4 regions of the Paenibacillus sp. genome follow, and region 4 is predicted to be linked to each of the others. Evidence: riboswitches for the same ligand, from Rfam matches in the RefSeq annotation. Region 4 holds a riboswitch; each other region holds the start of a gene.
What was found. A riboswitch is a leader RNA that binds a small molecule or an ion and turns the genes downstream of it on or off. The one in region 4 is predicted to bind cyclic di-GMP.
Positions count from the first base shown of each region.

Region 1 (7,559 bases), on a different contig from region 4:
AGGACCGCTTTGTAAGGTTACGTCGACGTTAAATGATTTTGCACTAGAGGCTGGGGACGTTGTCGTCGCATTCTTACCAGTGATCGTAATCGTGTTCGTCACAGGGTCGAAATTCACTTCCGCGCCAAGTAACTCCGCTGCAGATCGGAGCGGAACGTATGTCACTCCGTCGATCAGTTTTGTTTCGGCTGCGGATACCTTGCCGTTAACGATGAGCGTGAGTTTGGTGGCTGCGCTTGCGGCAGATGCCGAAACGATTGCCGTTAGCGCTACAAGAGTAACAATTCCCCATTTTTTCATAAGATCCAATTTCCTCCCCTTTGTAGGTAACCAATGGTAGTATACACCTACGGATGGCGACCGGGAAAGGTTTCATTTTCGGCATATTTCCTCGCCGGCGTTCGTATGCATATAGGGATCATAAAGCGTTGCCTGAACGCGATCAGCGGTGGCAACGCTCAAGACCCTGGAAAACTCGCTGTACGACATTTGTCGGACGCCATAAAGCGCCCGTCCGTCAGACGCTCTGTCTTGCGGATTTTTTTATGGCCAGAAATCATCCGGGTTTACGTTATATCCCATTCTCCGCAGAGCTCCGATAATTTTCACCTGCGTCTTCTCCCCAGGTCTGATGTTCTTCCGACCATCGCAAAGGTCCGAGATCCCATCCCGACTGACTCCGCTTTTCTTTGCTACCAGCTCCTGCGAAAGCTCCGCGTCCGCGTCGATAAATTTACCGAGCCGGGTCCGCGGTTTACCCAATCCGAACATAAGTCCAACCTCCCCATGCTTTTCTAGCAATAGGGTGGACAACTCTATGAAAAATTATTCAAAAACTCCGAAACATGGACAATCAATTAGTCATACACATGTATCACAACCGTCAGACGGAGGGTGATGCGAATGTCGGGCAAAGAAAGGGAGAAGATCGAGGCGCGGCTGAGGAAGAACCGCGACGCGGACCTGCGGCAAGCGACGGCCGGAATTAGCGCCGGCGAGCTCTCGGAAATGGTCAGGGATGGCTTACGCTACATGCTCGGGATTCGGACGAAGAAAACCATCCAAATTGTAGAGCAGCCGATCGTCGCACAACAGCCACGGCCAATCCCGGTCGCAGGCAAGTCGGCCGTCTTCCGGCCCAATAATCAATCGAGGTGAGAGCTATGGCACGTACGGAGGTAATCCCGTTCCGTGAGTTCGTCCGGGGCGAATGGAAGCCGAAGACGACGGTCGAGATCATCGTCGAACACTTCGACCGGAACAAGATCGTTTACCGGGTCGCCGGCGTCACGGCGACGCTGTGCCTGGCGGGCGCCGACCTGAGCTTCGCGGCCGACGCGGTGTCGGCATTCGCTCCGACGACACAGGATGCGATCGACGCAAAGGCCGAGGCGATTTACCGGCCGCTGGTTGGGATCGGCAAATGGGTGATCGTGTTCAAAGGGGGATTGGACACGGTGACGAACATGGTTCAGGGAGATATGATCTCGGCGCGCAAGAATTTCCTTGGGTATCTGCTGGTTTACGTCATTCTGCTCGGGCTGCCCTGGTGTCTGGAACAGGTCGAGGGGATCTTCGAGGTGTAAGGAGGGACACGGCATGCCTATGAAGTTTCGTCTCACGTCGCCCTACGGCACCCTCGAAGAGGTCCGCGACGGCCGGGTGCACACCGGCATCGACCTCGCCATGCCGCGCGGCACGGAGCTGCACAGCGTTGCAGACGGCGTCGTCGAGCGCGTGGTCGACTACGGCGCCGAGAACATCGGAAAGGGCGTCATTCTCCGCCTGGACGACGGAACGAGGATCGTGTACGGCCACATGGATAAAGTGACCGTCCACGACGGGGAGCGGATCCGCGTCGGCGAGCTGCTCGGCTTCAGCGGGAACACTGGCCACTCGACCGGGCCGCACCTGCACTTTGCCATGATGCGGGGTGGAGAGTGGATCGATCCGACGCCGATGGCGGAGACGGTCGACAAGTTTAGCGGGGGTGGCGTGGGCTCGGCGCTTACCGCACCGATCAGGGGTCTCGCGGAGCGGGCACTCGGCAGCACGGTCGGCGAGGCGAAAGCCGCAGTGAGGGGCCACATTCAGGAGCAGATCGTTGACTGGCTGGCCGCGACGGGGAACCTTCTCGTCGACGCGATCTACCCGATCACACTGATTGGATGCGGGTTGGGCATCGTCCTCGGGGTCGTTGGGCTCAAAGATGGGTACCGCTGGAGCGGGATCCTATTCACCGTGTATGTATTGGTCCGATTTTTCGTGAGAGGTGTTGCAGCATGAAGTCCGTCCCGATCCGCAACGTGCTGCAAGTCGTCCGCCCGGAGTATGCTTTTCTAAGACTCAAACCAAATAATTCGATTCGGAACCAAGCCACGCACAAAATCGCCCGGGCAATCGCTACGCTATACAAGAACATACTTGAGAACGTGAAGCGGGAGGAGGAGAAGCTCATCAAGGTGCTCGGCCGCGAGTTTTTGCTCGGTACACGGTACAGCGTGACGGCGCCGGCCAAGGTCAGCTATTACGTCTACATGGAGCGGCAGCGCATCGAGTTCTATTTCATCGTTCCGCGCCAGCACCTCAGTTTTCTGCGAGAGAAGATCACAGACGTCTGGACCGGCGTCACGATCGAGGAGGTAGACGCACTGCCGGAGTTCGGCGTAGGCGCGACGAAGCTGCAGCTGCATTACGAGAAGGAGGACGCCCTCAGCCTGGCGACGGACCGCCGCAACAACGACCTGCTGCTGAGCAACCTGAACGTTGTTGAGCTCCTCGAGGAGGGTGACAAGGCTGCGGTGTTCTATAACTTCCTGCCCGGCTCCCAGTTCTCCTGGCGCGCCACGTACCGCCATACGATCGACAAGGTGAACCGTCACATGCCGGTCGACCGTAACAAGGCGGGCCTCGGCTACGCGGCCAAGATGGCGCTTTCGGTGGCCAACACGCTGCTGTCGGAGATGGGCGAGGTGTTCACCGGAAAGAAAGCAAAAGAGACGCGTACGAACCTACTGGAGGGGCTGATCGAGCGCCTGAACGGCGGCAAGGCTATCAGCGAGTCTACGCAGCGGAAAGCCGGCGCGACGATCCTGAACACGGAAATCGTGGTCCTCAGCGAGAGTGCCGACGGTCTCCGGCAGCGGAACGCGGCGCGCAGCCTGGCGCAGAGCTTTGACACGATCTCGGAGGACAACAGGCTCGCGTATAAGCCGTACCGACGTACGTTCCACTTCACGGACTACACGCTGCATGCAGAGCGGAACAAGATCGGAGACCAGGAGGCGCAGAACTTCATCGCTCTGCCGGGGCGCGAGGTGCTTGAGCGTTTTGCAGGGATTGAGCGGGTGGAGACGCAGGAGACGGAAGTGCCGGAGGATTTGCGGCATGGCGTCATGTGCATCGGTACGAACACGTACCGCGGCCAGGAGCAGAAGGCGTACCTCTCGACGGACCGGGAATACCGGAACCTGACGCTGGTGCTAATCGGTCCGACGCGCGCCGGCAAGTCGACGCTGCTCGGGAACCTCGGCGCGGACGCGATCCGAAACGGTGAGTGCATGATCGTCTTCGACTTCATCTCGAACTGCCAGCTCAGCAGCGAGATCGCCGCGCTGTTCCCGCCGGAGAAAGTTCTGAACATCGAGTGCGGGGATCTCCGGAAGCTGCAAGGGCTCGGCTACAATGAGATCGGCCGCAGCGCGGATCCACTCCGCCAATACGAGAACGCGAAGATGTCGGCGACGCAGCTGCAGACGCTGGTCAATGCGATCGCGACAAACGATGCGCCGCTGACGCCAAAAATGAAGCGTTATCTGCAGGCGGCTGCGCTCGTCGTCTTCATCAACGGTGGGGCTATCCGAGACGTATTCGAGGTGCTGCAGGACCACGAGGCGCGCGCCGTAGCAATCAATGCGGCGCCGGCCTCGCAGGCGGAGCTTCTCCGCAAGCATGCCGCGAGTCTCGCCGAGCTCGATGAGACCGACAAGAAGGGCGTCGTGACCGGAACGAAGGATTCGCTTATATCCGGCATCATCGACCGCATGAACGAGCTCGAGGCGAACACGTACCTCGAGATGATGCTGCAGAAAGATACGGCCGGCAATATCGACCTCGTAAAGGAGATCCAGAAGAACCAACTGATCTGCATCCGGATGCCGGAGCGCGCCTACCCGACGGACGCCGAGAAGGACGTCATCTGCACCTACTGGATGTCGAAGCTCCGACTCGCGCTCCAGATCCGCGACTACCAGATCCCGGACCGCTCGAAGCATACGAAGGTGAACATGGTCATCGACGAATTGTACCAGGTGCGCACGACGGAACGGATGCTGAAGGAGAATCTAAGCCGGCTCGCAAAATTCAGCTTGAAGCCGATCATCAGCTGCCACTATTTGAACCAGATCAACATCATCCGAGACGAGCTCCGGAGTGCCAACGCTTCCTACATGCTGATAAGCGGGTGCGATAAGAAGAACTATGCGGAGCTGCAGAGTGAGCTGTATCCGTACCAGGAGGAGGACCTGCTCAACCTGCCTCGGTACCATTCCCTCAACCTGATTAAGAACGCCGATGGGTACGCACGGTTCATCACGAAGCTGCCGAAGCCTGTTCGAAATGCCACCTAGATCAAGCCACATAGATAAATATGGAATATTAACTATATAAAGAAATGTAAAAAGGTGTTATATTTGTATGTAACGAAATGGCAAAGCCGGTGAAAGCCGGCGGCGCAAAGCTAAAGGGGCTAAGGAAACAGCGAGAAGTGACTTCTGAGATCTATGCCAGCCAGCTGCCGAATGGCGAGGTGAATGGACTTCTATGAGAACAACTTAACGTATAGCTTAAGTCTGGTCCGGAGGAGGAGCTATTAAGCCCAACCGCCTGCTTTTAATCTTCAATCAACTCGATCAAATCGTCCATCGAACAGTTTAAAAATCTCGCTGCTAATTTTAACTTCATGACAGACAGTTGTCGCTTTCCATTTATAACCTGAGAAATATAACTCTCGGTTACGTTTAAATAGTCGGCCAACGCGGCTTGTGTTTTTCCGGTTTGATCGAGAATTTCAGGCAGGCGGCTCCTCAACCGGAGCGCCATCTAACACCTCTTATTTAATTTATTTGTATTGGAAAATTATACACATACTTTTTCAGCACGTAAACGGGAGGCACTTCAAGGATGTCGTATAAATTAACGCTTTGCGCTGCGAGAGAAAATGCGGGCCTATCGCTTGAGGAGGCGGCCAGCTTGGTCGGTATATCGACGAAATCGCTTTTACGTTATGAAATGGATAATAGGAAAATGGAATACGACAAGGCTCTGGAACTATGCAGAATATACGGCGTTTCCCTCGATCACATTCATATTGGGATTTCTCAAGACCACGGTGATCGCAGTGGAAGTTCGGGGGGGCAACATGGGGCAATTATGGGGCAAGTTAATTCATATTGATGATAAACACGGGTTTAATGTGAACTGAGCTATCGGCAATAATTACTGATACAGCCGCAATTTTAAATTCTCAGATCGGCAAAGAAATACCCACGCCACAGCTTCCCAAGCTGGTAGCGTGGGTTCGATTCCCATCACCCGCTCCATACATACGACACTAAGATCCCTTATTGCATAAGGGATCTTTTTATTTTACTCGGTTGAGTGCTTAACGGATGATGATTTAGAATATGCTATTCTTCCGATGCTGCAGTCAACGGATTGCCTTGTTTGATCTCTTGTATTGACAGATTTAAACTATAGTTCCCGTAATCGAGAAGTTTATCAAGGAAAAAATTCAGTTGATCTTGGGATTTAACTTTTATTTTTAAGTGGTAACAGCCTTCCCCTGAGATTCGGTGAGCTTCAACCACCTCGTTTCGATCATGAATAAAACGAATAAACGAAACATGATCTGCTGTTTTCATATGAATAATGACAAACGCTGTATAAGAAAAACCTAATTTCATTTCATCGATTATGAGAGAATAGGCTTTAATTACACCACTTTCTTCAAGTTTCTTAATACGATTACCTACGGCTTGCCCAGTCATATGGATTATTTCGCCTAAGTCTTTCCATTGAATGCGCGAATTTTCGGATAATAGCTTGAGGATATAAAAATCAATATGATCAAGTTGCATATATATAAATCCTTTCACCATGAAATCATTTGACTTAAAAGTGTTTCACCAAAGTATCGTCCAAAATCAAAATATTATTTATGATTTTATTGTAACTAAATATTTTGATGAGGTGAATAAAGTGAGCGTAGCTTTGATCATAGTCGATATTCAAAATGACTATTTTCCAAATGGAAGGATGGAATTAAGCAATCCAGTAGAAGCAGCCGATCATGCAGGTAAAATTCTTGAATGGTTTAGACAAAACAACCCCAATATCTTCCATGTTCAGCATATCTCGAATCACGAAGGGGCAACATTCTTCCTTCCCAATACAGAGGGAGTCAAAATAAATGAAGCTGTTCTACCTCTGGAACACGAAACGGTGATCACGAAAAGCACACCTAACAGCTTCTTCCAGACCGATTTAGAAGCAAAGTTGAGGGGGCTTGAGGTGACCAAGCTAGTGATTGTTGGTATGATGACGCATATGTGTATCGATGCCACAGTCAGAGCTGCGATGGAGCTAGGTTTTAGTTGTACGCTTATTGAAGATGCTTGTACTACAAGGGACTTACCTTATAGAGATAAGATCGTGCCAGCTGATCAGGTGCATTATGCCTTTGTAAGTGCACTTAACGGAGTATATGCCAATGTAATTTCGACCGAGGAGTTCCTGAAACAAGAAGCTAACTCGATCTTGAAGAACAACTAATTTTGTCAAAAACCACTCCCCATTTGTCAGGAGTGGTTTTGTCTTTATGGGTCTAACTAACGATATATGTAAACTAAACGACCTTAACCGGCAGCTCCTGCAGCGCTTGTTCCACCAGCATGCTGCATAAAGCAGATCCGTTTACGGGCGTTTTTTGTGTTTGGTCATGCGGTTTGGACAAGAAGAGATCGCAAGATACGTTATGTATATTTAAATGCTGCAATAAGGTTCTAACGTCAATCACGATCTTCTGTTCCATGGGTTTCTCCCCTTTTTGAAAATATTGCCTTTATTTAACATACAGCATGTTCCAAAAAAGTGGCAACGAGGAGGAAAAAAATAGAATCTCCAGGACTAGAAGTAAGCAGAAAGAAGCACGACGAAGGTTCCCCTTTTCATTGCGACTTAGCATCATTGGAGTAGAACTTTATGAAAATTTTGTCGAAAATTTCATGTCGCATGCATTTACAGAAAGGTGGAAGGATGATACATTTAGTGCATAGAATGATACGGTATGTATCTTAACCGATTTTGTCGAACGTGCCGTCAGCGATGTTTTTCGCCGGCATTTTTCTTTTTGCACTTCGAAAAGAGCGGTCAATGGTCGGCACCGTTCGTTTGACGTCGATCCTATGAATTGGAGGCGTTGAAGTATGAGGAGGAAGCCCGGGAAGGCGTTGAAGGCGGGAGCGGTTTCTTTGCTCTTTGTCGGAGGATTCGCCCAATCG
Region 1 is NZ_DASQNA010000007.1:333,644-341,202, reverse strand. Features, by position in the region: gene VE009_RS02650 (stalk domain-containing protein) at 1-300, opposite strand, end outside; gene VE009_RS02645 (hypothetical protein) at 904-1,158, shown strand; gene VE009_RS02640 (hypothetical protein) at 1,164-1,586, shown strand; gene VE009_RS02635 (M23 family metallopeptidase) at 1,600-2,286, shown strand; gene VE009_RS02630 (hypothetical protein) at 2,283-4,628, shown strand; cyclic di-GMP riboswitch class I at 4,698-4,800, shown strand; gene VE009_RS02625 (helix-turn-helix transcriptional regulator) at 4,891-5,100, opposite strand; gene VE009_RS02620 (helix-turn-helix transcriptional regulator) at 5,182-5,454, shown strand; gene VE009_RS02615 (Lrp/AsnC family transcriptional regulator) at 5,688-6,137, opposite strand; gene VE009_RS02610 (cysteine hydrolase family protein) at 6,259-6,831, shown strand; gene VE009_RS02605 (hypothetical protein) at 6,905-7,090, opposite strand; gene VE009_RS02600 (hypothetical protein) at 7,485-7,559, shown strand, end outside.
Region 1: it holds a riboswitch for cyclic di-GMP, as region 4 does, so the genes downstream of both, VE009_RS02620 (helix-turn-helix transcriptional regulator) here and VE009_RS22640 (chemotaxis protein CheX) in region 4, are expected to answer to the same signal.

Region 2 (7,559 bases), on a different contig from region 4:
GGAGCCGCCCAGTGCGAGGCGGCGACGTCGGTGAACGACTGGCCCCCGTCCGTCTCCGGCTCAATGCCCATTGCGCCAAGCAGCATTTTCGTAAACTGCGCTCGCGTCAGCGTCGCGTCCGGCGCGAACCGAGTCGCTTCCATACCGTTCACGATTTCTAACGCAGCCAATATTTCGACGGGACGTTCCGCCCAGTGTCCGACCGTATCGGAGAAGGCGACGTCGTAGACGAATGCCGCGTATGTGCCGGACCTCGTGAGCGATGCTCGAATTTCGAATGTTTCGGCATCCGCCGTTCCGCCGATCCGCTTCCACTCTTTGGCCTCCGCTTCCCATCTATAAATCGACATCTTTTCCCGCTCTTCCTCCGACCAGCGCAGCCCGTCGAACTTGAGCGCCAACTCCGCAGGCTTGTCCTTCGGCAGCGTTCGCCCGTCCAAATCGACACGCCACGCGAGGGTCGCCCCGCGTTTCACCCCGAGCTCGGTCTTCGCTTCGTTCGGCGCTTGTATAACGGCATCCATTTCGAAGCGAGCCTCGACCTCCGATTCCAGAGCACCGGCCGGAATAACCAGCCGGGCCGTTCCGTCCTTCGACGTAAGCACAGCCCCCATCGGTCCCGCCCGCACCGGCGACGCCTCCGCCTTCCGTTCCGTTGTCGCGGACAGCGAATCGCGGTCCCTGCTCTCGCCTTCGGTCCTCTCGGCAGGAGCGGGTGCCGACATTTCCAGCGAACGCGCCACCAGCCGCCCATCGGCCGCCTTCATAATCAGACGGTCTCCCGCGAAAGACACCGTATGAATGACATGATCCCCGCGCGCAACTTCATAGGTTTGTTTCGCCGTCAGATCGACGCCCGTTAGTCGGGGCGTTCCGGCATTCCACTCCACCCAAGCCGCATGTCCGTCGCCGAGGTACAGATTCGGGTACTCCACTTCCTTTTTCGACTTTGTCGTCAAGTCGACCGGCGCGGCGCCCGCATCGCTTGGATCCAGGAGGACATACTTGGTGCGGTTGTCGAGATCGCTTTCCTTCCATAGCACCTGCTTTCCGTTATAAGTCAACTCGGCAGGATACAAGTGATATGGAAGATCTACTAAACTCTTCGTTTCCCCGGTTATCAAGTGATGCAAGGCGATATCTCCGTCGCCGGTAATAAAAGCGATATTTCCGTTCACGACCGTAGGCTTGGTACCAAGACCGAGCGGCGTTTCCTTCCTTGCCGATAAATCGTAAGCGTACATCTCGCCCTTCCACGTCTGATACCATGCGACATGATCCCCCGACACGCTGAGGCCGACGTGCGGCGCAATGACCGAAGACAACTTTACTTCCTCTTGCGAATTCATATAATACGCGAGCACATCCCACATCCCCGAACCGGAACCCAGATACTTCTTGTCGATCCATACGACGACGACCTCGCCCGACGAGGTGACCGTCACGCGCGGCAAATCCTTCATGGACGGGTAGTTTGTAACTTGTTTCTCCACCCCGGTGGATAAATTCCGATAGAAAATATTTTGGCGTCCCTTTCCGTCCTCCTCGTACCACACCATGTGCTCGCCCGAGATGTACGTGCCTTCCCCCGCCTTGCTCGCGACCGGCTCGTCCGTAACCGCGAACGAAGTGTCCGCGTACGCGACGAAAGCGGCGCCCCCACACACTGCCGTTAAACACAAGCCAATCGCGAACCTTCGTGCGAACTTCGGCAACAACCTTCTACCCATGTCTTCCTCTCTCCCCTGCCTTGCAAAAATAAAAAGCTCCCGAGGCCATGGTCAGGCGCTCAGGAGCGTAGATAAGCAGAAAGCGGCTACGACATTGTTCCTTGAGCAACCTGGCGATCTTTTCCCTGCTCGGGCAGGGAGGAAGACCCATGGCTTTGCGTCATCGTCTTTCGACGATTTTGCCTTTGTTCCAAAAGAACTACGAAAATTGTAGCTTTCGGCAATAGAATAGTGGAAAACTTTGCCGTAATCAATTAAAAATTTCATAATTTTGGCGATTTTTGCTCCTTCGGTCATGCAACCAATGTCCTCGGGAGCATCGGTGGACGCCATCTGCAAACAAAAAAGCCCCGAAGCCGGAGCGGCTTCAAGGCCCTTCATATCCTTCTTTACTTCTGCGTAACCTCGCTGTGCACCGTCAGCTCGCCGTCCTTCTCGTCGATGAGGACGGTGTCGCCTTTCTTGATCGTGCCGCGGAGCAGCTCCTCCGACAGGCGATCCTCGATGTGCTTTTGGATCGCGCGGCGCAACGGACGCGCGCCGTACGTCGGGTCGTAGCCTTCCTTCGCGAGAAACTTCTTCGCCGAGTCCGTCAGCGAGAAGTCGATCTCCTGCTGCTTCAGGCGCTTCCGCAGCTCTTCGGACATGAGCGAGACGATTTGGGCGATGTGCGTTTCGTCGAGCGGGTGGAACACGATCGCTTCGTCGATCCGGTTCAGGAACTCCGGACGGAAGCTCTTCTTGAGCTCGCCGAGCACCTTCTCGCGCATCGCTTCGTATTGGTTCTTCGTCTGCGCTGCCGCGTCGCCGGCCGTGAAGCCGAGCGTCGCGCCTTTCTTGATCGTATCCGCGCCGACGTTCGACGTCATGATGATCAAGGTGTTGCGGAAGTCGACCGTGCGGCCTTTGGAGTCCGTCAGCCGTCCGTCTTCCAGCACCTGAAGCAGGATGTTGAACACTTCCGGATGCGCCTTCTCGATTTCGTCGAGCAGGACGACGCTGTACGGCTTCCGGCGCACCTTCTCCGTCAGCTGGCCGCCTTCTTCGTAACCGACGTATCCCGGAGGCGCCCCTACGAGACGGGACGTGGAGTGCTTCTCCATGTACTCCGACATGTCGATGCGGATGACGGCGTTCTCGTCGCCGAACATCGCTTCCGCGAGCGCGCGGGCGAGCTCCGTTTTGCCGACGCCCGTCGGGCCGAGGAAGATGAAGGAGCCCATCGGGCGCTTCGGATCCTTAAGGCCTGCGCGGGAGCGGCGGACGGCGCGGGAGATCGACTTGACCGCTTCGTCTTGGCCGATGACGCGGTTATGCAGGATCTCTTCCATTTTCAGCAGGCGTTCGGTTTCTTCTTCGGCGAGCTTGACGACCGGAATGCCGGTCCAGCTCGCGACGACCTGGGCGATATCGTCCGGCGTCACTTCGGAGTCCGTGCGGCCTTGCTTCTCTTTCCACTCGTTCTTCGTTTCCTCGAGCTCGTCGCGCAGCTTCTGCTCCGTGTCGCGGAGCGCGGCCGCCTTCTCGAACTCTTGGCTCTGCACCGCGGCGTCCTTCTCCTTGCGGATGTCTTCGAGACGCGATTCGAGCTGCTTCAAATTCGGCGGAACCGTGTACGTGCGCAGGCGCACCTTCGAGCCCGCCTCGTCGATCAGGTCGATCGCCTTGTCCGGCAAGAACCGGTCGCTGATATAGCGATCGGACAAGCGCACCGCTTGCTCGAGCGCCTCGTCCGTAATTTTCACGCGGTGATGCGCTTCGTACCGGTCGCGCAGGCCGCGGAGGATCAGGATCGCTTCGTCCACCGTCGGCTCGTCGACCGTGATCGGCTGGAAGCGGCGCTCGAGCGCGGCGTCCTTCTCGATGTACTTGCGGTACTCGTCGAGCGTCGTCGCGCCGATGCACTGCAGCTCGCCGCGCGCCAGCGCCGGCTTCAGGATGTTCGACGCGTCGATCGCGCCTTCCGCGCCGCCCGCGCCGATGAGCGTGTGCAGCTCGTCGATGAACAGGATGATGTTGCCCGCTTGGCGGATCTCATCCATGATTTTCTTCAGGCGATCTTCGAATTCGCCGCGGTATTTCGTGCCCGCCACGACGGAGCCCATATCGAGCGTCATGACGCGCTTGTCGCGCAGCGTCTCCGGAATTTCGTTCGCCACGATGCGCTGGGCGAGACCTTCCGCGACGGCCGTCTTGCCGACGCCCGGCTCGCCGATGAGCACCGGATTGTTTTTCGTCCGGCGGCTGAGCACCTGGATGACGCGCTCGATTTCTTTCGCGCGGCCGATGACCGGGTCGAGGTTGCCTTCCTTCGCGACCGCCGTCAAATCGCGCGCCAGGGAATCGAGCGTCGGCGTGTTGACGTTCGCCGGCGTGCCGCTGTGGCTGCCGGACGACGCTTCGCTGCTGCCGAGCAGCTGCAGCACCTGCTGGCGCGCCTTGTTCAGGCTGACGCCGAGGTTGTTCAGCACGCGCGCCGCCACGCCCTCGCCCTCGCGGATGAGACCGAGCAGAATATGTTCCGTGCCGACGTACGTATGCCCCAGCTTGCGCGCTTCGTCCATCGACAGTTCAATAACCTTCTTCGCGCGAGGCGTATATGCGATATTGGTAGGCTGCTCCTGGCCGCGGCCGATGAGCGCCTCCACTTCGTCCTGAATTTTCTCGAGACCGAGGCCGAGACCGATCAGCGCCTTGGCGGCGATGCCGTCTCCTTCGCGAATGAGCCCGAGCAGGATGTGCTCCGTCCCGATATTGTTATGGCCTAACCGTACCGCTTCTTCTTGCGCCAGCGCGAGCACCTTCTGCGCACGTTCCGTAAAACGTCCAAACATCATAAATATACACCTCCAAGAAGGATGAAAATCCAAGGGATGGTTTCGATCAGGATCGATGCGCAAGCCGCTCCCGGAACAGCCGCGCGCGGTGCAAGTCCCTCTCTTCGGGACTGAGCGCCCGCCCGTAATGCTGCTGCAAGTACCCGGGCTGCGTCATGACGAGCAGCTCGTTCATCACGTTCGGCTTGAGCCCCTCGATGATGCCGAGGTCGACCCCGAGGCGTACGTCGGATAACCGCTGCGCCGCCTCCTTCGAATCGATAACTTCAGCATAACACAAAATGCCAAAAGAGCGACGGATTCGATCCGTTAATTTCACGCGCGATTCGTTCATGAGCTTCTGGCGGGACGCCTTCTCGTGCTCGATGATTTGCCGCGCGACGCCGTGCAGATTGTCGATGATTTCCTCTTCGGTCTGCCCGAGCGTAATTTGGTTGGAGATTTGAAAAATATTCCCCATGACCTCGCTGCCTTCCCCGTACAGCCCCCGAACCGCGAGACCGACCTGCTGGATCGCCTGCAAAATGCGGTTCATCTGCTGCGTCATGACGAGCGCGGGGAGATGCATCATGACCGAGGCGCGAATGCCGGTGCCGACGTTCGTCGGGCAGCTCGTCAAGTAGCCGTATTTCTCGTCGTACGCGTAGTCGACCGTCGCTTCGAAAATATCGTCGATCTTCTCGGCGACCTCCCAAGCTTCTTTCAGTTGAAAGCCCGGGTACAGCACTTGGATGCGCAAATGGTCTTCCTCGTTCACCATGATGCTGATCGCTTCGTTGTCGCTCAGGATGACGGCGCCGTTGCGCGCCTCGTTCGCGAGGTTCGGCGAGATGAGATGCTTCTCGACGAGCACCCGCTTCTCGAGCTCGTTCATCCCGGTGAGCGTCAGCAGATCAAAGCTCCCGACGTTGTTCAGCCGCTCCCCGGTCAGCACCTGCGACACCCGGTTCAGCACCTCGGCCGACTGCTGGTTCGTCGCCAGCATCGGGAACGGTTCGTTGCTGACGTTCCGAGCGATGCGAATGCGGCTGGAGATTACGATATCCGAATCGGGTCCGTCCGCCTGCATCCAACCGCTCAACGCGTGTTCCGTATATCTGCTCATGCCGTGGCTCCTTCCCGCTAGTTGGCCGCCTGCTTCTCGAGCTCGCGGATTTGATCGCGCAGCTTCGCGGCCGCTTCGAACTCCTCCTGCTCCACCTTCTGCGCCAGCTCCCGCTTCAGCTGATCGATCTGCCGGCGCAGCTGCACCTGCTTGCCGACCCGCTTCGGCACTTTGCCGACGTGCACCGTATTGCCGTGCACTCGCTTGAGCAGCGGCGTCAAGCGGTCCTGGAAATGCTTATAGCACTCCCCGCAGCCGAAGCGGCCGATTTTGCCGAACTGCGCGTACGTCATGCCGCAGAAATCGCATCGCGGCTGCGCCGCCTTCTGGGCCGCGCCGGCTTTGCCGCTCGGGTCCAGCTCCATGAGGCCGGAGAGCAGGTTATGGATCGAAAATCCGCCCGCCGTGCCGGGGATGAGTTCGCCTTTTTCCCGCGCGCACGTTTCGCAGAAATGAAACTCCGTCTTGTCGCCGTTCACAATTTTCGTAAAATGCAACGTAGCGGGACGCTTCCCGCATTCTTGACAGAGCATTCCGGTCGTCCCCTTTCGTGGTCGAGGGTGGTTACTTCGTGAGAAGGGCCACAAGCATCGCCTTCAGCAGCCGCGCCCGCGCTTCGTCCCGCTGCGGCAGCTTCAGCGCGATCGTATCCCGATGCACCGCCGCCCGCAGCATATTCGCTTCCCGGCACGACACCAGCTTCGCCTCTTCCAGCCGGTAAATTAACCCTTCCGCGGCCTGCTGGTCGATCTGCGCGCCGATCGTTCGGGACACGTGCACGTGAATTTCCTCGTGCACGGGAAGATCGACCTTCTGGATGCGAATATAGCCGCCGCCGCCGCGTTTGCTCTCGACGAGGTAGCCCTTGTCGAGCGTGAAGCGCGTGCTGATGACGTAGTTGATCTGCGAAGGCACGCACTGGAACTGCTCGGCCAGCTCGTTCCGCTGCAGCTCGATGATGCCGTCGGGGCTTTCCTGCAGCAGCTGCTTCAAATATTGTTCGATCATGTCGGACGTATTCCGCATGATGTGGCCTCCATCTTCGAGTGCGCCGAAGTCAACACGGCGCTCTCCCTTGCGTTGACTTTGACTTTCTTTGACTTTAATTACATTATAGCCAATATTTTTACGATTGCAAGTGCCTCGAAGCTGCCGGCGCGTCAGGAGTAAATTTGCCCCTAGTTGAACCCCGCCTTCGGTTTTGACAAAAAAAGCTCTATCCAACAGTATGTACAAAAAAGCCCTCTATAACATTGTTTGGAGATCCTAAATCGAAAATATTTTTCGTTGCGCGAAGGCCGCCGCGCCTGCGAAACGACAAAAAAACTGGTCGAATCCCTGTCTCCCGAAACGAAGACATGGACGACCAGCTTTTCGCAGTCATCAAAATCCGATCAGCGCGCCGCCGTCGACCGGCAGTACGACGCCGTTAACGAATTTCGCGGCGGGCGAAGCAAGGTAAACGCCTGCCCAGCCGATATCCTCCGGCTTGCCGAACGTCCCCATCGGCGTGCGTTTCAAAATTCTCGATGCGCGTTCTTCATCGCCGGCCAGCGCTTTATGCAGCATCGGCGTTTCGATCCAGCCCGGCGCGATGGCGTTTACGCGAATGCCGTGAGGGGAAACCTCGCTCGCCAACGACCGCACCATGCCGAGGTACGCCGATTTGGCCGCCGAATAGGCAATAATGTTCGGCATGCCGATGAAGGACGACATCGATGCCTGAAAAATGATGCTGCCTTTTTTCCGAACTTTCATCCCTGGTACGACTGCCCTTGTTAAAGCGAGCGCGCCCATTACGTGCACCTGAAAAATATTCATGAACTCCTCGTCGGACGTCTCTTCGACCGGCTTCTTCAAATGATTGCCCGCGTTGTTGACGAGCAC
Region 2 is NZ_DASQNA010000039.1:229,436-236,994, reverse strand. Features, by position in the region: gene VE009_RS21580 (S-layer homology domain-containing protein) at 1-1,730, opposite strand, end outside; cyclic di-GMP riboswitch class I at 1,832-1,924, opposite strand; gene VE009_RS21575 (ATP-dependent Clp protease ATP-binding subunit) at 2,120-4,567, opposite strand; gene VE009_RS21570 (protein arginine kinase) at 4,614-5,672, opposite strand; gene VE009_RS21565 (UvrB/UvrC motif-containing protein) at 5,690-6,205, opposite strand; gene VE009_RS21560 (CtsR family transcriptional regulator) at 6,237-6,698, opposite strand; gene VE009_RS21555 (SDR family NAD(P)-dependent oxidoreductase) at 7,056-7,559, opposite strand, start outside.
Region 2: it holds a riboswitch for cyclic di-GMP, as region 4 does, so the genes downstream of both, VE009_RS21580 (S-layer homology domain-containing protein) here and VE009_RS22640 (chemotaxis protein CheX) in region 4, are expected to answer to the same signal.

Region 3 (7,559 bases), on a different contig from region 4:
ATAATTAGACCATCGGCAATCAATGGTTAAAACAACGCGATTTGTTGATATTTCAACGTAAGAAGCAAAAGTGTCGATTATCTCGATACGAAGAGTTGATTGTCTGCTGCCTTGACATCGCGAACAGGAGCCCTGCGCATATTGCACAGGGCCCCTTAAAGAACCGTCTAATCCGACTCAACAAGATTCACGAGCAATCGGAGAACCTCTAGCTTTCGTTCGCGGGCGATCCATAGGGCTTCGGCTTCTTGCGTACTGATCAACCGGAAACGCGCTCGCTCGCCGGGACGCATCTGGGCAATGACAGGAAGGTCCACGGACGCCACCTGCGCGATCCTAGGGTAGCCTCCCGTCGTCTGGCGATCCGCCATAAGCACGATCGGCCGACCGTCAGGAGGCACCTGCACAGTGCCCATCGTGACCGCTTCCGAGAGCATATCCGTCCTAGACTCTAAGTGTATAGGCGGTCCACTGAACCGTGCACCCATACGATCCGATTCAGCCAGCATCACGAACGGCTGCAGCAAGAATCGGTCCCGGCTTTCGCCAGTGAATCGCTCCCACTCGCATCCTTGCATGACGCGCACTTCGGCAGCGCCATTCCCGAGCTTCGCCATGCCCGGAGTTCTCCATTCGGCACCGAGAAACCAGGCTCCGGCATGGTAACGGTCTATGTCGCCCTTCTCCTCCGGGTTCGTGCGCCGCCGCGGCATGTTCGAAACGATCTCCAACCGATCTCCTGCCCGCAGCGTTCTTCCCTCTAAGCCGCCGAAGCCGTTGCGCACAGCCGTCGAACGGCTTCCCAGCACCTGCGGAACCGAGATTCCGCCGCGGAACGCAACGACTGTGTGGTAACCTTCCGACGCCGTCCCGAACGTGATCGTGCATCCCTTCGGAATCGTTACCGGCCTCCACATCGGCAGAGGATCGCCGTCGACGCGCGCATGCATGTCCGCTCCGCATACCGCCGCAACGACTTCTTCCTCCGTCACCATTTCAGCTCCCGATAGAGTCATTTCCAATGCGGCCGCATCGTCGGGATTGCCTACCAGGATGTTGGCTAACCGCAGCGACAATTCGTCGACCGCCCCGCCGACGGAGACCCCGAACCGCTGCCACCCCGTTCTTCCTCGATCCTGCACTGTAGTGAACAGACCAGGCTTCATGATCGTCAATGTCAATTACATGCCCCCGCTTCCATCCCCATGAGAGACTGGTTTGAAATAAACCGTGTCCCCTGCAGTCAAAACACTCGGAGGCGTCCGATCCGGTTGAAACAGCGGCAGCGGCGTGCGCCCGATCAAACGCCACCCGCCGGGCGATGCGAACGGATATACGCCCGTCTGGCTTCCGGCGATTCCGACGCTTCCTGCCGGGACGCGTTCTCGCGGAGTCGACAGGCGCGGCGCCGATATGCGCTCGGACATCCCGCCGAGATACGGAAACCCGGGCATAAAACCGATCATATACACCTTATACGACCGTGACGTGTGGATGCTTACGACGTCCTCGGCGGAAAGTTGATTGCGCTCGGCTACGAACGGCAAATCCGGTCCGCACTCCGAGCAGTAACAGACGGGAATTTCCACCGCGTTCTCGGTAAGCGCGCCTGCGCCTGCACCTGCGACAGCCGCCGCTCGAGCGCGGACGCGCTCCGAGCGCTCCTCTAACCACCGCACCACTTGCGACTGCGCATCTCTTACCTTCCAACTCGTTTTAACGACAGCGATCGGATCGTAATATACGGCCGCCGCTCCATAAGACGGGACCGCTTCTACAAAACCGGGAAACGGTTGTTCCTCCAGAATGCGCGTGAATTCTAACACCTTACGATGCGTATCCGGATCGATGCCGCCTCCGTAATGGACAATGAACGCCCGCTCCCCCAATGGAACGATCCTCACACCATTTTCCAATCCCTATGCCCCCTTCCATGCCCCGCAGGAGCTTTTAGACAGGCGCCCAAGCCGTCAGCAAATCGCCTCTCGGACGTTCCGCGACGCTTCTCCACGACCCGGACGCGATTTCCGGGAAGCTCTTCGGGTCTTGCCTTACATATAAATAAACCCAGCCTTCGCGATTTCCGTCGATATCGACGACGCGCACGCGCTCATATTCGTTGCGGAGGTCTCCCGGTCCGTAAAATTGCTCCAATCGGTCCAACGCCGGCAGACCGGCTTCGCGGATGATCATCCATTCGCCGACGATCATGCCGTCAGCGCGGCTCTCGGACAGCATGAGCGCGGGATACGGTCCGACATTGTACAGCTTCCCTCGGATCGCGCCAGGTTCGGCAGCTAACAAATAAGGAGCGATAATATGATGGTTGGCTTCCCCTGTTAACAACGTGCCATATACAAAAAGGCTAATCATGGCCAAAACCCCTCTCGTAAAGTTGTCCTTGGGCCGACAAGGCCGTCAGGCCTCCGTCGCATTGCGGCGTTCATTCGGAAGCAGCAAAGCCAACACGCCTAGCAAAGGAAGGTACGCGCACAGCCGCATAACGAATTCAATGCCTCTCGCATCGGCCGCCCAACCGAGCACGGCCGAGCCGAGACCTCCGAGACCGAACGCCAGACCGAAAAACAATCCGGAAATGAGTCCGACATTCCCCGGAATCATCTCTTGCGCATAGACGACGATAATCGAAAACGCCGACGACATCACGAACCCCGCGCAAATGACAAGCACGCCGGAAGCGAACAAATTTGCGTACGGCATCAACAGACAAAACGGCGCCGCCCCGAAAATAGATAGGAAAATGACGTTCCGGCGGCCGAACCGGTCCGCAATCGGCCCTCCGACCAGCATCCCGATCGCCGACGCGAACAAAAACGCAAACAGCAGCAACTGCGCATGCGCGATCGGCAAACCGAAGCGATGAATCAAATAAAACGAATAGTAGCTAGTAATGCTGGAAACATATACATACTTGGAAAAAAGCAAAAATACGAGGATCGCGACCGTCCAAGCGATCTGGCGCCGAGATAATGCCGCGGAGCGGCTTGCGCGCTGCGCCCCGCGCTTGGCATGCATCGTCATGTGATTGCGATACCAGCTTGCCACGTACATCTGGATCACGATGCAGGCCGATGCCGCTATCGAAAACCAGATGACGCCGAACTGCCCCAATGGGACGAACACCACCGCCGTCATTATCGGTCCTAGGGAGGTACCGATCGTGCCGCCGACTTGAAATATCGACTGCGCGAGTCCTCGCCTGTTCCCGGCGGCCATATAAGCGACCCGGGAAGACTCCGGGTGAAAGACGGCGGATCCGATGCCGATGGCGATCACGGCGAGCAAAATGACGCCGAAGCTCGACGCCAAGGATAGAGTAACGATACCGGTCAACGTGAAGACGACCCCGATCGGCAATACATTTGGCCGGGGATGCGCATCCGCCGCTTTCCCGACCACCGGTTGCAGCAATGCGGCGGTCGTGCTCATGCAGAAGGCGATCAGCCCGATCTGCTTATACGTCAGTTGCAGAGATTCTTTCAAAATCGGAAATAGCGCCGAAACGGTCGACTGCATCGCATCGTTCAATAAATGTACGATACTGATGGCGATCAGAATCGGAAAAGCGGTCGGCGTTACGGCAGGCATCGATTTCGTTTGAATGCCGGACATTCGTTTGCGATCTTCCTCCTCTCATAAAGTCTTTTTTAAAGCGAAAATTGGTTCCCCTGCATCCCCCCTTTCCCAAAAAAAGCGCGCAAAAAGCCCCCATCCAGCTTACGAGACATAGAAAGATAGACGGAGGCTTCCGTCGTATTCGGCAACTGGCTGGCATCGCGGTCTTTAGGCAAATCCGCATTAGCCCCTGTAGCTTTGCGTCGCCACTTTTCAGTGGGTTTGCTATTGTCGTACGAAGTATGAAATTGTCAAAAAAGGCAATATTGTGTATGTGATATACACTATACTAAGATATTAAATCATTTTCAATAGAGAATTAATATAACGTTTTGTAAATTGCCCAATCTCCGCGAGCCAAGGGGATCGCAAGTCCGACGTTCATGAGCCGGTCGCCGCCGGTAAGCATGGCCAAACAAAAAGACAGGAGCATCCTGTTTCGCTCCTGTCCTTGCATTCTCCGCCACATCGAATTTGTCGCAGTTCTATTGCGGGTGCCCGTATTCTTAAAATACGCTCCCGCCGAAGAGGAATCGGTATTCCCAATGCCTGCCCTCAAAGGAGTCTACCCGGACGCCGCCGGCATCTTCGGAGTACGTATGAAGCACTTTGCCGTTCCCGATGTAGATTCCGTCGTGCGTGATCCGTTGGCTGCTTTTGTTGATCCCGCTATAATTTGATGCCCTTGATCCTTTGTACGACATGAAGAACATGATGTCCCCCGGCTTCAATTGTCTCCAGTCGGACGTTGTTTTTCCGATTCTACGTACGTAATCCCCCTGTGTTCGGGAGTTTGAAGGCAGCGTGATTCCTGCCCCGTCAATATAGGCTTGTCTAACAAAATCGGAACAGTCGAACGTCCTTGTGTTACTGCGGCTCGAGCCGAATTCATAGGGCGTCCCCAAATACTTCATGCCGGCGTCGATGACATTCCTTACAGCTGCGTTAGTCGCCGGTGCCGGCGCTGTCGGGGCCGGGGTTGCCGGGGCGGGGGTTGTCGGTGCCGGGGTTCCCGCATTTGCATTATTCCCCGTAATATTTACGTATTTGCTCGAAGAAGATACGTACCCGACTCGGCCGTTCGCATCCCGCACTTTCAACCAGTAGCGGTTGACGTTCTCGAGAATTTGAAGCCTTTCCCCTTCTCTTGCGTATCGGATTTTGTCCCCCTGCACCGACGGCCTCTCGCGCAGCGTCACGGATCGTTTGACTTCGGCAACCGCTGCATTGGCATTCGAGGAGGGTGGATTTGTCGCCGGTGCCGGCGCTGTTTTAATATCTACGTATTTACTTGAAGAAGATACGTACCCGACCCGGCCGTTCGCATCCCTTACTTTCAACCAATACCGATTGACGTTCTCGAGAACATCGAGTCTTTCCCCTTGTCTTGCGTACCGGATTTTGTCCCCTTGTACCGACGGCCTCTCGCGCAGTGTCACCGTTCGTTTGACTTCGGCCACCGCTGCGTTGGCATTCGTCGTATGCAGCATTCCGACGGATGACCCTTCTTCCGATGCCATTTGGTTCGTAGTCGCCCCGTCATTCGTAACGGGATGAACGACTACATGATTGTCTTGTACGGAGTACCGAATCTCCCGCTGGAAGAGCTCCGAAAGTGCGGAAACGGGGACATGCGGTTTCCCGTTGATCAGCACCGGACGGCCTGATAGCTGAACCGGCTTTTCATCGATTTCCGCACGCGATTGATTCATGGCGATTTCGAAAATGACATCGGTATCCCCAATGCTAAGTACTTGCGCATTCGGGTTCCAGTTCGTACGATACCCGATCGCTTCCGACAAGTCCTGGATCGGGACATATTCATTGTTAACTAATGGGATGCGGCCGCTGTCTTCCGATGCAAGTGGAAGCTGCTGTCCTCCCCCTCCCCTTTCCGCACTTTGGATTTCCATATTGTCATTGGTATTGCCATTGCAAGCTGTCTGCAGGAGTAATGCCGCCATTAGCAGGCTTAACACATAACAGCGCATATCTTTGCGCATCAACTTCTACCCCTTTGTCAATTGGTTTTAGGGATAGGTTGAGTAAATAATGCAAAACTATGCAACATTTCCACGAATACACTCCTAAGAAAAAGGAGTACCCGATTCGTCGCGGGTACTCCATCCTCGATCACAATATAGATTCCGAAAAACCTACCCTTATATTGCCTAAAACGGACAAACTTTCCTTAGGATATCTGGTTTGCGTCGCTCGATCGACGGCGATCAAACCAAACTTTTGGTCATAACCGAGCTGCCATTCGAAGTTATCCAATAAGGACCAATGCATATATCCGATGACGCGAATGCCCTCTTCCACGCATTCGTGGACACCCTTCAACGCCCGCTTGATGAACTCTACGCGGTCCGCATCTTGATCGGTCGATATACCGTTCTCCGTAATCATAATCGGTTTATCCCAATGCTTCGATACGAATCGCAGCACGCCGGCCAACGCTTCCGGGTAATACTCGTAGCCCATTTTCGTTTTCCTGGCGGCCGGATCCAATGGAACAACGCCGTTCGGGCCATGGATTTTCCGGGAATAATTTTGGACTCCTAAGAAGTCGTCCTCTTGAAGATAAGGCAGGTAATGAAGGAAGTCGTCATGCTGCTCCGCTTTCACAAATTCCTCCCCGCCCGGAAGCGCCTGATGGTCATACAGCGAGAACGTAATGCCGACCTTGATATGGGGCTGCGCTTCTTTAATCGCTTGCCGCGCTCGCACATGGCATTTCATGATGAGCAGATCGCCATCGTCCGTTCGGTGAGATAGAAACGGATGGACCATCCTCGGGTCCATGCCGAACGACTGGCCCAGTGCCCTGTAGTACGTCTCCATCTTTACTTTCATATCCATATTCAGACCAACCTGAATGTCCCCGTCGGCAGCCGAATCCGCCTTGTCCTCTTTCGCCCCCGTCATCCTTTTCATAATTTTGGCGATTTGCTTCCCCATATTCGCTTCATTGATGGTACAAACGTAAGGAATGAGGCCGCCCAGCTCCGACACGACGAATGTACAGTAATTGGCGAAATATTCCGCTGTCGCTTCGCTCTCCCAACCGCCTTCTGCGATCAACCATTTCGGCGAGGAGAAATGATGCAAAGTCACTATAGGCGTTACGCTCAAGCGATGGCAAAATTCAAGAACGTCTCGATAATGCTCGATTTCCTCCCGGTCAAAGTACCCTTTGGAGGGTTCGATTCTAGCCCACTCGATAGAAAACCTGTATGCATTGAGGCCCGCATCCGCCAATAGTTGGATATCCTCCCGAAAGCGGCGGTAATGATCGACAGCATCCAATGATGGCTCTTTGAACGTAGTGCCAGGGAGGTGTTCCATCAGCCAAAAATCGCTGTTTACATTATTCCCTTCTACTTGATGCGCGGCGGTAGCGGCCCCGATCAAAAAATCGTCATGAAACTTCACTGAAACTCCTCCTTCATCGGCAATTAATTACTTTCCGCTCCCGGTAATCCGCTGTCGCTTCCTTATAATAGGGAGTGGGAACAGGACCTTGCAAAATCGGGTCCCCGACTTGTTCGAGCCAATCCCATAGCAATCCGTTCAATTCCGAATAAGCCTCTGCATACGCCGGGGTCGTCCGCGACGTTATGAAACTCGTTCGGATCTTTCGTTAGATCGAACAACTGAACGACAGGCATTTTGTCTTTATATTCCGGCTTGGCGAGGTTAACCGGCGCTTCGACCTTCCGAGTCGGCCAAAAATTGCGGATCAGCTTATAACGTTCCGTCCGAACGGAACGGCAAATAATTCGCGAACAGAGCGCCATGCCGGCTAATCCGTCGATATTCGGCGTATGAACGTATCCACTCCATAGCACCCAGGTCGTCTCACGGGAGCACACCTACATTTTACTGGTTTACCAGCGCTGTCTTGCTTTGCTTATAGCTGA
Region 3 is NZ_DASQNA010000025.1:377,150-384,708, forward strand. Features, by position in the region: gene VE009_RS14165 (biotin-dependent carboxyltransferase family protein) at 168-1,181, opposite strand; gene pxpB (5-oxoprolinase subunit PxpB) at 1,182-1,916, opposite strand; gene VE009_RS14175 (gamma-glutamylcyclotransferase family protein) at 1,951-2,373, opposite strand; gene VE009_RS14180 (MFS transporter) at 2,419-3,633, opposite strand; cyclic di-GMP riboswitch class I at 3,778-3,873, opposite strand; gene VE009_RS14185 (SH3 domain-containing protein) at 4,143-5,639, opposite strand; gene VE009_RS14190 (glycoside hydrolase family 1 protein) at 5,770-7,071, opposite strand; gene uidA (beta-glucuronidase) at 7,519-7,559, opposite strand, start outside.
Region 3: it holds a riboswitch for cyclic di-GMP, as region 4 does, so the genes downstream of both, VE009_RS14180 (MFS transporter) here and VE009_RS22640 (chemotaxis protein CheX) in region 4, are expected to answer to the same signal.

Region 4 (7,559 bases):
ATGCACGCTTGATCGACGCGTTCTATCACATTCGCGAGGAAACGTCGACGGGGGAGAGGCTGTGGATTCGCATCGTGCAGGCGCTCGGCGATCCGGCGGTGTTCGAATCGATGTACCGCAGCTACGGCGAGCGGGAAGTGCTGCATTATATGATCCTCGACCCGGCGCATATCAACTCGATTCACTCCTGCGTCAATCAAGCTAGATCGAATTTGAAAATGATTCGCGACCGGCTGCCCGACGAGCTGTGGGACATTTTGAACGGCTTCGCGCTCTGGCTGAAGAGCAATGAAACCGACGAGCTGCTGCTCGATTCGCCGTTTCTTTTTTTGAAGAGGGTCAAAGAATGGCTTGGGACGTTTTACGGCGTGGCGCACCATACGATGATGCGCGATCATCATTGGCATATTCTCGAGTGCGGCCGCTTTTTGGAACGGGCGGAAAATGCGGCAAGGCTGTTCGACTCCGTTTACCATTCGATCTTGGAGGAGCCGAAACGGACTCATTTCTTCTTGTTCTCGGCGGTGCGCGCCATCGGCGGCGCGGACGTGTTCCGCAGGCTGCACACGGACCATTTCACGATCGAGAACGTCGTCTCCCTGCTGCTGCTGAACGAACGGTTCCCGCGGTCGGTCCAATTCGGGTTAAGCATGCTGGAGGAGCACCTCCGCTGCTTGCGCAATATCGACAGCTCGGATACGACGTACGAGAGAACGATTCGGCTCGTCGTCAAGGCGAGATCCGAAATGTCTTGGCTGGAGGCCGACCCGTCGGACGGCTCGCTGCACGAGCATCTGCTGCGCGGCATGTCGGTCATCAACGGCCTCGGCAGCGCGGTCGGGAACTCCTTTTTTCGCACCGAACAGGGGGCCAACGCATGAAGCTCAAAATTCGTCACATCACTACGTACCGGTACGAGGATCCGGTCACGGACAGTGTCAATGAAATCCGCTTGTCCCCGCGCACCAATTTCCGCCAATCGTGCTATCATCATTCGATCACGGTCGAGCCGACGGCGCCGCTGTTTACGTACGAGGACGGCTTCGGCAATCGCATCCACGCGTTCACGGTCAATCGATTGCACCAAGAGCTCGTCATCACGTCCGAATCGACGGTCGTGACGCACGACAACGACGGCATGCTCGGCCGCGTGCTGACGCCCGAGGAGGATTGGGCGACGCTCGCCGACGACAAGCTGCAGAACAAGTACGCCGAATTTTTGATGCCGACGCACTACGCTTCTCTCGACGACGGCATCTCCGCGTTCGCGAACGAGGCGCGGCTTGCGGGCGCCGGCGTGTACGACCAAGTGATGGCGCTCGTGTCCAAAATTTACGCCGAATTCGAATACCGACCGAACGCGACGCATGTCGGCGCGACGGCGTCCGACGCGCTGCGCGGGCGAGCCGGCGTCTGCCAAGACTTCGCCCACCTGATGATCGCCTCCTGCCGCGCGATGGGCATTCCGGCCCGCTACGCGAGCGGGTACCATTTCATCGGCGATCTGCAGACGCGAACGGCCGATTTCGAACAAGCGTCCCACGCTTGGGTGGAGGCATACATTCCGGGCACCGGCTGGCTCGGATTCGATCCGACCAACAACAACCGGGTCGACGAACGCTATATCAAACTCGGCCACGGGAGAGACTATGTCGACATCGTGCCGGTGAAAGGCATTTACCGCGGGACGCCCAACCAGCAGCTGATCGTCGAGGTGGACGTACAGCGATTATAGTTTCATTAAATAGGTTAAAAATATATCATATTAGTAGTGCTAAAGAACGATCTGTATGGTAGAATCATCCCATAGCATCTTCTTATAACGAACTGGCAAACCTGCCCGAAAGGGAGGGACGCAAAGCCACAGGCCTAAAGGGACGACCTAAGGCGGCTGGGTTGCCGAAAATACGGAGAAGGCTCGTTCGGACTCGAATGGAACGCCCGCGTAATTTTCGGGCGTTTTTTTGTTGCCGGCGCAACCGAGGGGGGTTCACGATGCAGGCCGAATTGATCAACCCGTTCCTGACGTCTTCGATTCAGGTGATCGAAATGCTAGCTAACGTTAGGCCGACGGTAGGGCAGCTGCAGCTGAAACAGGTGCAGTACACGGAGCGCTGCGTGTGGTTGAAAATAAACATACATGGTCAAGTGGAGCGCGACATTTTGTTCGGGTTTCCCGAACGGATGGCGATGAACATGGTCTCGGCGATGCTTGGCGGTTATACGGTGACGGGACTGGACGACATGTGCCGGAGCGCGGTGGCGGAGCTCGGCAATATGATCTGCGGCAACGCGAGCACGATGATGAACCACCGGGGCATCGACGTGGACATTACGCCGCCGCGGCTGATGGACGACGGCGCTCCCGAGTGGGGAAAGCGAGCGGTCAGCATTCCGCTCGATGTCGGTCGAATCGGGCATTTCGACATTCATATTATCGGTTGAACGTAGATATAAAGTACATGCGAACGAGGGGGAAGAGCGGATGTATGAGGCGCTGCATCATGCGGCGGTCGTCGTGACCGATTTGGCGCGCGCGAAGCGGTTTTACGGGGACGTGCTCGGCCTTGCGGAGCTGCCGGATCGGCCGGCGTTCCCGTTCCCGGGGGCGTGGTACGCGATCGGCGCCGATCAGCTGCACTTGATCGTTCATGAAGGGGCGAAGACGCTGCGCGGCACGCGCGGCATCGATTCGCGGGACGGCCATTTCGCCATTCGCGTTCGCGACGCAGGCGAGGTAAGGGCGCGGCTGGACGCGGCGGGGTGGGCGTACGACGACCGGCCGCAGAGCGTAACCGGCTGGCATCAGCTGTTCGTGACCGATCCGGACGGGAATGTGCTGGAATTTAACAGCCGGAAGAGCGAATGAATGCACGAAGGACGAGGCGGAACGCCTCGTCCTTCGTCGTTACGATTATTTGCGGCGGTGCCGGGTCAATCGCATGTAAGCGAGCAACGCGGCGAGCACCATCGCCATCATGGCGACGTTCTCGGTCGTCGCGGGATCTATTCCGAAGGATAAGCAGATAAATTTGGCCAAGTTGTTGGCGACGAACGCGACGAGCAAAATGAGGAGCGGGCGAGTAAAGTTGAATTTGCGCAAAATGGATGGCCTCCGTTCGTTCTAGAAATTAAGAGATGGGCCGCTCGGCGGCGTCTAGCGGCTCGAACAGCAGCTCGACTCGGTTTTTCCCGCTGCGTTTCGCCCGGTAGAGCGCGCGGTCGGCTCGGTCGATCAGCGGCAGCGCGTCCGCCGATGCCGGATGCGCGGTGTGCGACGCGCCGACGCTGATCGTAACGTAAGGCGCCGCGTCGGATGCGGCGTGGGGAATCGCGAGCGAGGCGACGGTTTCCCGCAGCCGCTCGGCGACGACCGCGGCGCCGGAAGCGTCCGTATCCGGCAGCAGCACCGCGAATTCCTCCCCGCCGTAGCGGGCCAGAACGTCGGCGGGGCGCTGCAAAACGGCGGCGGCCGCCTCCGTGACGCGCCGCAGGCAATCGTCGCCTTCTAGATGACCGTACCTATCGTTGAACTTCTTGAAATTATCGATATCGAACAGAAGCAGGGAGAGCGGCCGCCTCGTGCGCTTCGCCCGTTTCGTCTCGCGCTGCAGCGCCGCGTCGAAATATCTGCGGTTCGCAACATTGGTAAGGCCGTCGAGCTGGGACAGCTTCTGCAGCCGTTCCTTCTCGAGGCTTCGCTTCGTTACGTCGCGAAGGACGACCTGCATCAGCTTCCTGCCGTTATGCTCGACGAACGCGCACGTGCCTTCGACGTCGATCGTCTCGCCGTTCGTGCGCACGAGCTTCGTCTCGAACGGAGGAATGTCGGCCGCGGCCGTCTGGCGCATGCGCTGAATTCTGGCGTTCATTCCGCGCCGAACGTCGGGCAGGAACGCGTAAAAATCCGAGCCGGTCAGCGATTCGGGGCGGTCCGCAAGCACGAGGCGGGCGTAGGCCTCGTTGCAGAACACGATCTTCCCTTCGTCGTGAATCAAAATCGAATCCGGGGACAGCTGGACGAGCGTCCGGTACCGTTCTTCGCTTTCTCGAACTCTTCGTTCGGATCGTTTGCGCTCCGTAATATCCCGGGTCACCCCGAGCAGCGTATCCGGCCGGCCGTTCTCGTCGTAGAACGGGGTGAGCGTCGTTTCTACAATCAAATCGACGCCCTGAAAGACGACCGGTTCCTCGTATTTGATCGACCGCCGCTGCGTAACCGCTTCCGTAAAACGCTCTTGCACGAAGTCGATGACGTCGTCCGGGAGCGTCTGCTGCAGCGTGCGGTTCAGGAATCCGCTTTCTATGTATCCGGTATGACGCAAGTAGGCCGGGTTTACCGCAGCGAACCGGAACGTGAACGGCGGCTCGTCGCCCTCTACCGTCGTCAAAAAGATCAAATCGTCCGTCGTATCGATATACAGCTTGGATAACTTCGAAACATCCACCGTCTCGTATCTCCCCTTGGGTCGCCGCCGAGTTGTCCGTTCTTACGAGAATACTTAAAAGTATATCATATCGAGGGCGGTTTGACGCCGCTGTTTTGTCAAGATTTCGCGGTTGATTCCGTTTGTTTTTGTGAAAAAGATACAAATCTATGCCTCTCGCCGCAAGAAGTTATGGCGGAATTGTGATATGAACCGAATTTGATGGAATGGATATTTACATCTGCCCGCTCCTTCTAATATAGTATATTAAATACTAAAATTTTAAGCGATTCATAGGTGCTAGCTTGTCATCGATCAATCGGCGCGTTGCGCGCTTTATTGATATAAAAGAGAAACATAGGAGGACGGGAAAATGAGAAATAAAGGTTGGTTGCTGGCGGCATGTCTCGTGCTGCTCATGTCGATCGTAGCCGCGTGCGGAGGAGGCGCTGCCGAACCGGCTGGCGGCTCCGGCGCGAGCGGCGCCGGGACGGCCGGCGGCGAAGCTGCCGCGGAGGAAGCTCCGGCGGACGCGGCGCCCGCGAAAATCGCGGTCGTGTTCGCGACGGGCGGCCTCGGCGACAAATCGTTCAACGATAACGGCTACGCCGGCATCGAAAGAGCGAAAGCCGAGCTCGGCATCGAGTACGACTACGTCGAGCCGCAAGAAATTTCCGAGTTCGAGACGCATCACCGCGAATTTGCGAAAGCGGGCGAATACGCGCTGATCGTCGGCATCGGCTTCGACCAAGTCGACGCGATCGGCAAAGTAGCGGCCGAATTCCCTGACCAGAAATTCCTGCTGATCGACTCCGTCGTCGAAGCGCCGAACGTCGCTTCCGCGATCTTCAAAGCGCACGAAGGCGCCTTCCTCGCCGGCGCGCTGTCCGCGAAGAAATCCGAAACGAAGAAAATCGGCTTCGTCGGCGGCATGGACATTCCGCTTATCAACGCGTTCCTGGCGGGATACGAAGCCGGCGCGAAATTCGCGGAGCCGTCGACGGAAGTGCTCGTCAACTACGTCGGCGCATGGAACGACCCGAACACCGGCAAGGAGATGGCGGTCTCGATGTACGACGGCGGCGCGGACATCGTGTACGCGGCGGCCGGCGGCTCCGGACTCGGCGTCTTCACGGCGGCGGGGGAGAAAGGCAAATGGGCGGTCGGCGCGGACATGGTGCCGTCGCAAATGCCGGACGTCCTGTCCTCCACGACGGTCAAGCGAGTCGATAACGTCGTATTCGACAACGTGAAGGCGGTCGTCGAGGGTACGTGGTCCGGCGGCCTGCAGGACCTCGGCCTTAAAGAGGAAGCGGTCGGTTACAGCGTGGAAGGTTCCAACATCGAAACGGCCCAAGAGGCGATCGATTTCGTCGAAGATTTGAAGGCGAAGATCATCGCAGGCGAAATCGTCGTGCCGAGCGCACTGGATCAAGTCGAGCCGTTCCTCGCAGGTCAATAAGCAAGAAACCGAGAAGTAAGGGTATGGATTCCGTACCCTTACTTTCTTTCTGAAACAAGGGGGATTCGCGTATGTACGCAGTGGAGATGCTCGGCATCACGAAGCGGTTCGGCCCTACGACGGCGAACGACGGGGTGACGCTGCAAATTCGTTCCGGCGAAATTCACAGCCTGCTCGGCGAGAACGGCGCGGGCAAAACGACGCTGATGAAAATGCTATACGGCATGCTTCGTCCGGACGCGGGCGACATTCGCATCCGCGGCGAAAGCCGGACGCTGCACAGCCCGTCGGATGCGATCGAGCTCGGCATCGCCATGGTGCACCAGCATTTCATGCTGGTGGACGCGCTCACCGTCGCGGAAAACATCGTGCTCGGATACGAGCCGCGGAAAGGCGCGCTGTTCGACGCGAAGCGGGCGGAGCGGGAGGTCGCCGCGCTCGCGGAGCGGTTCGGCATGAAGCTGGACCCGCGGCAGAAGGTCGGCGATTTGCCGGTCGGCGCCAAGCAGCGGGTGGAGATTCTCAAGGCGCTGTACCGGAAGGCCGATGTGCTGATCCTCGACGAGCCGACCGCGGTGCTGACGCCGCTCGAGGTCGGCGATCTGTTCCGCGTCCTGCGCGAGCTCCGCAGTGAAGGCAAGACGATCGTCATTATTACGCATAAGCTCAAGGAAACGATGGAGCTCGCGGACCGCGCGACCGTGCTGCGGGGCGGCGTCGTCGTCGCGACCGTCGAGACGAAGGAGACCGACGCCGAACGACTCGCGGAGCTGATGGTCGGCCGGAAAGTGTCGTTCGAACCGGCTCCGCCGTCCGCGCATGCGGAGCGGACGCCGCTGCTCGAGATCAAGAACGTCACGATGACGAAGCGGCGCGTCCCGGTGCTGCGCCAGATCGACCTGACGCTGTACAGCGGGGAAATCGTGGGCATCGCCGGCGTCGAAGGCAACGGTCAAACCGAACTGATCGAGGCGATCACCGGACTGCATCCGATCGACGAAGGCGAGATTCGCTTTCGCGGCGAGGACGTCACGCGCGCGGCGCCGCTCGAGCGGATCGCCGCGGGCATCGGCCACATCCCGGAGGATCGCAATAAGCTCGGGCTCGTCGGCGCCTTCTCCTTGAAGGACAACTCGATCCTGGGGCTGCATCGCAGACCCGCGTTCCAACGGTACCGCATCCTGCGCACCTCCCGCATTCACGAGCATGCGAAGGTAATTCGCGAGCGTTACAACATTAAGTCCGCCAGCGTAGAGACGCCGGCGCGCGCGCTGTCCGGCGGCAATCAGCAAAAAATCGTCATCGGACGCGTGCTGTCGCAAAACCCGGACGTGATCGTCGCGGCTCAGCCGACGCGGGGCGTCGATATCGGCGCCATCGAGTACATTCATGAGCGGTTGATCGAAATGCGGGACCGCGGGAAGGCGATATTGCTAATCTCGGCGGAGCTCGACGAAATTCGCAAGCTGAGCGACCGGATCGCCGTCTTGTACGAAGGCCGCATCGCGGCCGTCGGCAGCAAAGATTCGTTCACGGAGAACGAGCTCGGCGCGCTCATGACGATCGGTTCGGCGGACGCGGAAGGCAAAGGAGGATCCCGGTGATCGCGCGAATAAAATCTTGGTTTTCGATAAAAGAAATCGGCTCGATGGCCGGCATCCTGCTGCTGT
Region 4 is NZ_DASQNA010000041.1:82,336-89,894, forward strand. Features, by position in the region: gene VE009_RS22630 (alpha-E domain-containing protein) at 1-881, shown strand, start outside; gene VE009_RS22635 (transglutaminase family protein) at 878-1,735, shown strand; cyclic di-GMP riboswitch class I at 1,820-1,904, shown strand; gene VE009_RS22640 (chemotaxis protein CheX) at 1,996-2,445, shown strand; gene VE009_RS22645 (VOC family protein) at 2,486-2,869, shown strand; gene VE009_RS22650 (hypothetical protein) at 2,915-3,103, opposite strand; gene VE009_RS22655 (diguanylate cyclase) at 3,132-4,448, opposite strand; gene VE009_RS22660 (BMP family ABC transporter substrate-binding protein) at 4,801-5,889, shown strand; gene VE009_RS22665 (ABC transporter ATP-binding protein) at 5,961-7,493, shown strand; gene VE009_RS22670 (ABC transporter permease) at 7,490-7,559, shown strand, end outside.